4 regions of the Streptomyces sp. NBC_00887 genome follow, and region 4 is predicted to be linked to each of the others. Evidence: riboswitches for the same ligand, from Rfam matches in the RefSeq annotation. Region 4 holds a riboswitch; each other region holds the start of a gene.

Region 1 (2,191 bases), 3.9 Mb from region 4:
GTCCAGAAACGCTTCGGCGGCCAGGAGTGCGGCGCGGGGTCCCTCGGAAGCCGGGATACGCAGGACGGCGTCGGTGTCCCCGACACGCAGCATCGCTTCGCCGTCGTCACGGGCCAGCAGGGTGAGGTCGGCGCCGAGGGCGTCCACATCACCGCGGCCGTCATCGAGTGCGAACAGGAAGCGGCCGGAGAGCGCGGCCGCACGGTCGCTTCCGCACAGCAAGCGGTCAAGTCCGGCCAGCCACACTCCGACCTCAGCGGCTCCGAGGCCGTCGAGTCCCGCGAGGGGGGAAGCGACGATGTTGCGTATCCGCTCGTGGCGTTCGGAGGGCAGCAGCCCGGCCCTGCCCAGCAGTCCGGCCAACTCCGCACCGCAGTCCGGGGCGAGCCCGCGCAGCTGCACGTTGCCGCGCGAGGTGAGGTGCAACTCACCGTCGCCCAGCCGCTCCGCGGCCTCTCCGAGGGTGTTCGCACGCGCAACCGTCAGCACGCCGCCGGGCAGCCGGACCCGCGCCAGCGCACCGTCGTCCGCCCGGTGCAGACGCAGTGTTCCGGGGCAGGCATCACCGCCCGGAGACCGGGGCGGGAGGGCGGATGGGGGCATGGCGGCGAGCATACCGACCGTGACCGCGGCACAGTCCTACGGTGACTGTGACCTGTAGGACACCCACCGGCCGGACCCGGAATCGCGACCGGTCCGGGGCCCGTGCCGGGTTCGTTGCCCGGTCCCGGCCGCCGCAGGGCGAAAACCGGCCCGTCGTGCGACCAGGACAAGTCCCGTCCAGGGGCATCCCGTCACGCCCGGCCGTCCGCCGCCTACTATGCCTAGCGGCGGTCCGTTCGGCCCGCCATCGCCAGACGGCGACATGGGAGGAAGCCCGGTGAGATTCCGGCGCGGTCCCGCCACTGTGAGCCCGGTCCACGACCGGGCGAGTCAGGAACTCCTGCCGTCCGACACCGCCCGGGGCGTGGACACCCCGAGGAAGGGCTGACGCCGCATGATCCTGCTCCTGTCGACGTCCGACACCGACCTGCTCAGCGCCCGCGCATCCGCGGGCCCGGTCAACTACCGCTACGCCAACCCCTCCCGGCTCTCCCTCGATGAACTCCCGGAGCTGCTGGACGGCACGGACCTCGTCGTCGTACGCCTCCTCGGGGGCGTACGGGCCTGGCAGGACGGCCTCGACCTGGTGCTGGCGACCGGTCGCCCCGTCGTCGTGCTGACCGGTGAACAGGCGCCCGACGCCCAGCTGATGGCCGCGTCCACCGTCCCCATCGGCATCGCCGCCGAGGCGCACGCCTACCTCGCGCACGGCGGCCCCGCCAACCTGGAGCAGCTGGCCCGGTTCCTCTCCGACACCGTGCTGCTCACCGGTCACGGCTTCGAGCCGCCCGCCCCCGCACCCGCCTGGGGCCCGCTGGAGCGGACGGCCCGTGAGGGCGTCACCGGGCCCACCGTCGCGGTGCTCTACTACCGCGCCCACCACATGAGCGGGAACACGGCGTTCATCGAAGCGCTCTGCACCGCCGTCGAGGACGCGGGGGCCCACGCCCTCCCGCTGTACGTCGCCTCGCTCCGTACCCCCGAGCCCGAGCTCATCGACGAACTCCGTGCCGCCGACGCCATCGTGACGACCGTCCTCGCCGCGGGCGGCACCAAGCCGGCCACCGCGTCCGCGGGCGGCGACGACGAGTCCTGGGACGCGGGCGCCCTCACCGGCCTCGACGTGCCGGTGCTCCAGGCGCTCTGCCTCACCAGCCCCCGCGCCGCCTGGGAGGAGAACGACGAGGGCGTCTCCCCGCTGGACGCCGCCACCCAGATCGCGGTGCCGGAGTTCGACGGCCGCCTGATCACGGTGCCGTTCTCCTTCAAGGAGATCGACGAGGACGGCCTGCCCGCGTACGTCGCCGACACCGAGCGCGCGGCACGGGTCGCCGGGATCGCCGTACGGCACGCCCGGCTCCGCCACATCCCGGCCGCCGAGAAGCGGATCGCCCTCGTCCTGTCCGCGTACCCGACCAAGCACTCCCGCATCGGCAACGCGGTCGGCCTCGACACCCCCGCAAGCGCCGTCGCCCTGCTGCGCAGGCTCCGGGCCGAGGGCTACGACTTCGGGCCCGAGGAGGAGATCCCGGGTCTGGTCTCCGGCGACGGCGACGAGCTGATCTACGCGCTGATCGAGGCCGGCGGC
Region 2 (2,191 bases), 5.8 Mb from region 4:
GTGACCGCTCCGGCCGCCTTGTCCTTGTGACCGGACGCGGCCAGGGCGACGACCGCGTCGGCGGTGTTGCCGAAGTCCGGCTGCGGCGCGGAGTCCTCGGCACCCGGCATCGGGGGGAGGTCCAGATGGCCCGACTCCGCGAGCGCGCCCGAGAGGTAGTAGGCGCCGTTCTGCGCGGACTGTTCGGCCGTGAGGCCGGTGCCCTCGTGGCAGACGGGGGCCTTCACCGCGTTGGAGTTGCCGGCGGCCAGGCCCTTGCCCATCGAGCCGAGCACCGCTGCCGCCGTGGCGTCCGCGTTGGCGGTGAGCTTGCCGTCCTTGTCCGGCTGGTACGCGAACGCGCCGCCGCCCTCGCCGCCGCACGGCAGGGCGAACGTCTGCAGCGCCGTGTACGGCGTCTTCCCCGATTCGGTCGTGATGTCGGCCAGCGGCACACCCGCGCGGGCCAGCGCTCCGATCACGACGGCGGTGGAGTTGGCGTCGCTCGGGCTGCCCGGGTTGTACCCCCAGCCGCCGTCCTCGTTCTGTACGGACTTGAGGAAGCCGACGCCCTTGTCCACGACCTCGCGGTGCACGGCCAGCTCGACCACGGCCTGGACCGCGGCCGCGGTCGCGTTGGTGTCCGCCACCGTCTTCGCGTCGCAGGGCTTGGAAGCATCGCGGTAGGAGGCGAAGGCGCCGTCGGCGCACTGCTGGCCCACCAGCCAGTCCACCGACTCCGTGGCGGGCGTGACCAGTTCGATCTTCTGGGCGAGGAAGGCCAGCGACTGTCGCCACACACCGTCGTACGTGGGGTCCTTCGTCCCGTACAGCCCGGCCGGCAGGTCCGCCGACGGGGAAGGACTCGGTGCGGCGACCGCTGCGGGGGCGGCTGCGGAACAGAGCACGGCGGTGATCGCGAGTGCTGCCGCGCGGCGGCGTACGGTCATGGCGGGCTGGGCCTCTCCTGCGAGGACCGGGCACAGGCACACGGATGCACCGGGCTCCGGCCCCGTATACCTCGACGGTGCCGGCCACCGGGGTTCCGGTGGCGCGAGCCGGTCACGCTCACGGACGGGGCATTCCGGCTCTCCGCCCCTGAGGCGGATGACGGCTGCGGGTCAGCGCCGGATTCGCACCGGCTTCCCCCCGTACGGGCATGATGACGACCCGCTCACTCTACCGGGGCGCTTCGGAGCCTCTGAGTGCGGACGGCTCCGCCCGCGGCGGACCTGCCGCAGGACGCCGGAGGAAAGGCCTTCCCAGCAGGTCAGAGCGCATGCGAAACTCCCGGCGGGGATCGCACGGGCACCCGCCCGTGGGGAGGAACGACCGGGGCGGGAAGCACCTGTGCGTACGAGAAGAACGGTGGCCGTGACGGCCGCGGTGAGCGCGTTCATGACCATGGCCGCAGGCTGCGGTCTCGTCGGCGGGAGCGAGGGTGCGCCGAAGGCGTCACCCTCGCCCACCGCACCGTTCACCAAGCAGACGGTGGGCGACGAGATAGCGGCCCTCGCCGACGCGGCGGGGCTCCCGCCCGGCGACACCTCCACGGCCGGCATGCCCGAGGGGGCCTGGCAGGACTGCGTGGCGCCCTGGACGGGGGACGCGCCCGCGGCGGACGCGGCCCGCGCCTTCGAGGCCACGGTCAAGGCGTTGCGCGGCCAGGACTGGGAGATCGTCTCCAGCCACGAGGAGCAGGACGTCACCTTCCGCACCCTCGCCAAGCGGGGGTGGAAGGTGTTCGCCCGGCACTACGCGATGGAGGGCTTCGGCACGGAGCAGATCGTGTCGCTCACAGCCGTCGAGGACGGCTGCGAGCTGCCCGAAGCGATCCGCGGCGACTACGAGGACCCGGCCTGACAACCGGAGTCCGCGATCACGAAGTGGCCGGCCGGTGACTCCCTGAGCGTGTGGGTGACGAACACGTTGTACAGCCCCATGTTCTGCGCGGAGCCGTTCGCGTACACGTAACCGCCCGAGGTGTACGCCCGCCCCGCCGTCACATGCGCGTAGTTCGTCGCGGTGAAGCACCGTGCGGGGGCCGAGCCTCCCGAGGTGGTCGCGGTCACCGCGGACGTGACGGCTCCGGCGGTGCCCGACGAGTCGGCCGCCGCCACGGTGTAGCGGTAGGAGACCCCGGCGGACAGCCCGGTGTCGGTGAAGGACGCCGATGCGGGCGAGCCCACCGCGGCGCCGTCGCGGTACACCT
Region 3 (2,191 bases), 6.4 Mb from region 4:
TCCTGCTCCGGTGCCGTGATGGGCGCCGGTCTCGGACGCAAGGGGGGCGTGGTCCGCTGGTCCACGGCCACCCGCATGTTCATCGCCTGGGGCCTGACCCTGCCGGCCGCCGGTCTGGTCGGCGCGGGCGCGGAGTTCCTCACCAAGCAGGGCCCCTGGGGTGTCGGCGTGGTCGCCGTGCTCCTCGTCGCGGGCTCCGCTGCCATCTGGCTGCTGTCGCGCCGCAAGCCGGTCGACCACACCAACGTCAACGAGACGGACGCCGAGCCCGCGGGCGTCGTCACCACCGCCATCGCGGCCGTCAGCCCTCCGCCCGTCGGCTCCGGCGTCCCGGACCTCAAGACCACCATCCCGGCCCCGGCCCCGACGGCCGGATCCCCGGCCGACCCGGCCCGACCGGCCACGGTGTAAGGACAGATCCGCATGAACATCGACTGGGCAGCTCTCGCCTCCGTCTTCGGCGTCAGCCTCGTGGTCACCGTCGCACTGGTCGGCCTCTTCACTCTCGGCATCATCGGCCTCTCCAAGCAGGCCTCGGCGGTGCAGTCCGGCGGATCTCTCACGCTGGCGCGCACCGGCGCGTACGCCTGCTTCGGGCTGTGCGCGGCGGCGGTCGCCTACGGGATCTATCTGATCGTCGTCTGACCACTCCGGCGCCACGCCACCGTCTCCTCGCATCGGGCCGGACACACCACGTGTGTGTCCGGCCCGATGTGCGTCTGCGCACACTGCACTTCCGCAGGTCAACGGCAGGTTGACGGGCGTTCACGGGGCGTGGTGGACTGCCGGTGCCATTTACGGCGACAGGAGAGGAAGCCGGTGCGAATCCGGCGCGGTCCCGCCACTGTCACCGGGGAGCAGGCCCCCACACGGAAGTCACGGTCCGGCACGGACTGGAAGGCCGGGGGAACTGCGGATCCGGAAGCCAGGAGACTCTCGTCGCCGGTCACGTCGAACCAGGGCGCGGACCCTGAGTTAAGGACATCTGCCATGCCTGGCTGCCGTGCGTCGGTCCCTGTGTCACCCGCTCCGAACATCCTTCGAGGCACGACGGCCGGCTGAACCGTGCGAGCCGACCGCATCTTCGCGTACGGCGCCACCGCCGGTCTGATCGGCGACCTGCTGCTCGGTGACCCCCGGCGGGGCCACCCCGTCGCCGCCTTCGGGCAGGCCGCGGCAGGCCTCGAGAGCCGGCTGTGGCGCGATCACCGCGGCTGGGGCGCCCTGCACGCGCTGGTCTGCGCCGGGGGCGCAGCGGGCGCCGCCGCGCTGGCCGCCCGTGCCGTACGCAACCGTCCCGCCGCGGCCGTGGCACTGACCGCCGTCGCCACCTGGTCCGTCGTCGGCGGTACGTCGCTGGGCCGGGAGGCCCGGGCCATCGGCGGTGCGCTCGCCGCCGGTGACATCGAGGTGGCCCGGGAGCGGCTGCCGCACCTCTGCGGCCGTGACCCCCAGTCCCTCGACGGACCGCAGATCGCCCGCGCGGTGGTGGAGTCCGTCGCCGAGAACACCTCGGACGCCGTCGTCGGCGCTCTGGTGTGGGGCGCCATCGGTGGTGTCCCGGGCCTCGTCGGATTCCGGGCCGTCAACACCCTCGACGCCATGGTCGGTCACAGGTCTCCGCGCCACCGGCGCTACGGCTGGGCCTCGGCCCGCCTCGACGACCTCGCCGGCTGGCCCGGTGCCCGCCTCACCGCCGTGCTCGCCGTGGCCGCCGGTGGCCGTCCGCGCGAGGCCGTACGGGCCTGGCGGGCCGACGCGGGCAAGCACCCGAGCCCCAACGCGGGCCCGGTGGAGGCCTCGTTCGCGGGTGTGCTCGGTGTGCGCCTCGGCGGGACCCTCGCGTACGGCGGGCGGGTCGAGCACCGGCCCGTGCTCAACGGGGAGACCGGCCGGGACGTGCGGGTGACGGATATCGAACGCGCGGTGCGGCTGTCGCGCCGGGTGAGTGTGCTGGCCCTCGGCGTGTGTGCGGCCGCGCGGCTGGCTTCGGGAAGGAGGGGCCGGGCATGAGCGGCGGACAGGGCGGCGGGCTGCTGGTCGCGGGAACGACCTCGGACGCGGGCAAGAGTGTCGTCACGGCGGGAATCTGCCGGTGGCTGGTGCGCCGGGGGGTGAAGGTCGCGCCGTTCAAGGCGCAGAACATGTCGCTGAACTCGTTCGTCACCCGCGAGGGTGCGGAGATCGGCCG
Region 4 (2,191 bases):
CTGCCATCTGGCTGCTGTCGCGCCGCAAGCCGGTCGACCACACCAACGTCAACGAGACGGACGCCGAGCCCGCGGGCGTCGTCACCACCGCCATCGCGGCCGTCAGCCCTCCGCCCGTCGGCTCCGGCGTCCCGGACCTCAAGACCACCATCCCGGCCCCGGCCCCGACGGCCGGATCCCCGGCCGACCCGGCCCGACCGGCCACGGTGTAAGGACAGATCCGCATGAACATCGACTGGGCAGCTCTCGCCTCCGTCTTCGGCGTCAGCCTCGTGGTCACCGTCGCACTGGTCGGCCTCTTCACTCTCGGCATCATCGGCCTCTCCAAGCAGGCCTCGGCGGTGCAGTCCGGCGGATCTCTCACGCTGGCGCGCACCGGCGCGTACGCCTGCTTCGGGCTGTGCGCGGCGGCGGTCGCCTACGGGATCTATCTGATCGTCGTCTGACCACTCCGGCGCCACGCCACCGTCTCCTCGCATCGGGCCGGACACACCACGTGTGTGTCCGGCCCGATGTGCGTCTGCGCACACTGCACTTCCGCAGGTCAACGGCAGGTTGACGGGCGTTCACGGGGCGTGGTGGACTGCCGGTGCCATTTACGGCGACAGGAGAGGAAGCCGGTGCGAATCCGGCGCGGTCCCGCCACTGTCACCGGGGAGCAGGCCCCCACACGGAAGTCACGGTCCGGCACGGACTGGAAGGCCGGGGGAACTGCGGATCCGGAAGCCAGGAGACTCTCGTCGCCGGTCACGTCGAACCAGGGCGCGGACCCTGAGTTAAGGACATCTGCCATGCCTGGCTGCCGTGCGTCGGTCCCTGTGTCACCCGCTCCGAACATCCTTCGAGGCACGACGGCCGGCTGAACCGTGCGAGCCGACCGCATCTTCGCGTACGGCGCCACCGCCGGTCTGATCGGCGACCTGCTGCTCGGTGACCCCCGGCGGGGCCACCCCGTCGCCGCCTTCGGGCAGGCCGCGGCAGGCCTCGAGAGCCGGCTGTGGCGCGATCACCGCGGCTGGGGCGCCCTGCACGCGCTGGTCTGCGCCGGGGGCGCAGCGGGCGCCGCCGCGCTGGCCGCCCGTGCCGTACGCAACCGTCCCGCCGCGGCCGTGGCACTGACCGCCGTCGCCACCTGGTCCGTCGTCGGCGGTACGTCGCTGGGCCGGGAGGCCCGGGCCATCGGCGGTGCGCTCGCCGCCGGTGACATCGAGGTGGCCCGGGAGCGGCTGCCGCACCTCTGCGGCCGTGACCCCCAGTCCCTCGACGGACCGCAGATCGCCCGCGCGGTGGTGGAGTCCGTCGCCGAGAACACCTCGGACGCCGTCGTCGGCGCTCTGGTGTGGGGCGCCATCGGTGGTGTCCCGGGCCTCGTCGGATTCCGGGCCGTCAACACCCTCGACGCCATGGTCGGTCACAGGTCTCCGCGCCACCGGCGCTACGGCTGGGCCTCGGCCCGCCTCGACGACCTCGCCGGCTGGCCCGGTGCCCGCCTCACCGCCGTGCTCGCCGTGGCCGCCGGTGGCCGTCCGCGCGAGGCCGTACGGGCCTGGCGGGCCGACGCGGGCAAGCACCCGAGCCCCAACGCGGGCCCGGTGGAGGCCTCGTTCGCGGGTGTGCTCGGTGTGCGCCTCGGCGGGACCCTCGCGTACGGCGGGCGGGTCGAGCACCGGCCCGTGCTCAACGGGGAGACCGGCCGGGACGTGCGGGTGACGGATATCGAACGCGCGGTGCGGCTGTCGCGCCGGGTGAGTGTGCTGGCCCTCGGCGTGTGTGCGGCCGCGCGGCTGGCTTCGGGAAGGAGGGGCCGGGCATGAGCGGCGGACAGGGCGGCGGGCTGCTGGTCGCGGGAACGACCTCGGACGCGGGCAAGAGTGTCGTCACGGCGGGAATCTGCCGGTGGCTGGTGCGCCGGGGGGTGAAGGTCGCGCCGTTCAAGGCGCAGAACATGTCGCTGAACTCGTTCGTCACCCGCGAGGGTGCGGAGATCGGCCGCGCCCAGGCGATGCAGGCGCAGGCCGCCCGGGTGGAGCCGAGCGTGCTGATGAATCCGGTGCTGCTCAAGCCCGGTGGTGACCGCTCCAGTCAGGTGGTCCTGATGGGCAAGCCGGTCGGCGAGATGAGCGCGCGGGGCTACCACGGCGGGCGCCAGGAATCGCTGCTGGGGACGGTCGTGGACTGTCTGGAGCAGCTC

What was found. A riboswitch is a leader RNA that binds a small molecule or an ion and turns the genes downstream of it on or off. The one in region 4 is predicted to bind cobalamin.
Region 1: it holds a riboswitch for cobalamin, as region 4 does, so the genes downstream of both, cobN (cobaltochelatase subunit CobN) here and OG844_RS08340 (cobalamin biosynthesis protein) in region 4, are expected to answer to the same signal.
Region 2: it holds a riboswitch for cobalamin, as region 4 does, so the genes downstream of both, OG844_RS34820 (prenyltransferase/squalene oxidase repeat-containing protein) here and OG844_RS08340 (cobalamin biosynthesis protein) in region 4, are expected to answer to the same signal.
Region 3: it holds a riboswitch for cobalamin, as region 4 does, so the genes downstream of both, OG844_RS37270 (cobalamin biosynthesis protein) here and OG844_RS08340 (cobalamin biosynthesis protein) in region 4, are expected to answer to the same signal.

Annotation. Positions count from the first base shown of each region.
Region 1 covers NZ_CP108788.1:5,715,104-5,717,294, reverse strand. Annotated here, with positions in the region: gene OG844_RS26115 (cobalamin biosynthesis protein CobG) at 1-615, opposite strand, end outside; cobalamin riboswitch at 815-966, shown strand; gene cobN (cobaltochelatase subunit CobN) at 998-2,191, shown strand, end outside.
Region 2 covers NZ_CP108788.1:7,634,689-7,636,879, forward strand. Annotated here, with positions in the region: gene OG844_RS34820 (prenyltransferase/squalene oxidase repeat-containing protein) at 1-929, opposite strand, end outside; cobalamin riboswitch at 1,035-1,168, opposite strand; gene OG844_RS34825 (hypothetical protein) at 1,330-1,842, shown strand; gene OG844_RS34830 (PHB depolymerase family esterase) at 1,824-2,191, opposite strand, start outside.
Region 3 covers NZ_CP108788.1:8,183,354-8,185,544, reverse strand. Annotated here, with positions in the region: gene OG844_RS37280 (anion permease) at 1-411, shown strand, start outside; gene OG844_RS37275 (hypothetical protein) at 424-645, shown strand; cobalamin riboswitch at 809-936, shown strand; gene OG844_RS37270 (cobalamin biosynthesis protein) at 1,066-2,013, shown strand; gene OG844_RS37265 (cobyric acid synthase) at 2,010-2,191, shown strand, end outside.
Region 4 covers NZ_CP108788.1:1,819,169-1,821,359, forward strand. Annotated here, with positions in the region: gene OG844_RS08330 (anion permease) at 1-212, shown strand, start outside; gene OG844_RS08335 (hypothetical protein) at 225-446, shown strand; cobalamin riboswitch at 610-737, shown strand; gene OG844_RS08340 (cobalamin biosynthesis protein) at 867-1,814, shown strand; gene OG844_RS08345 (cobyric acid synthase) at 1,811-2,191, shown strand, end outside.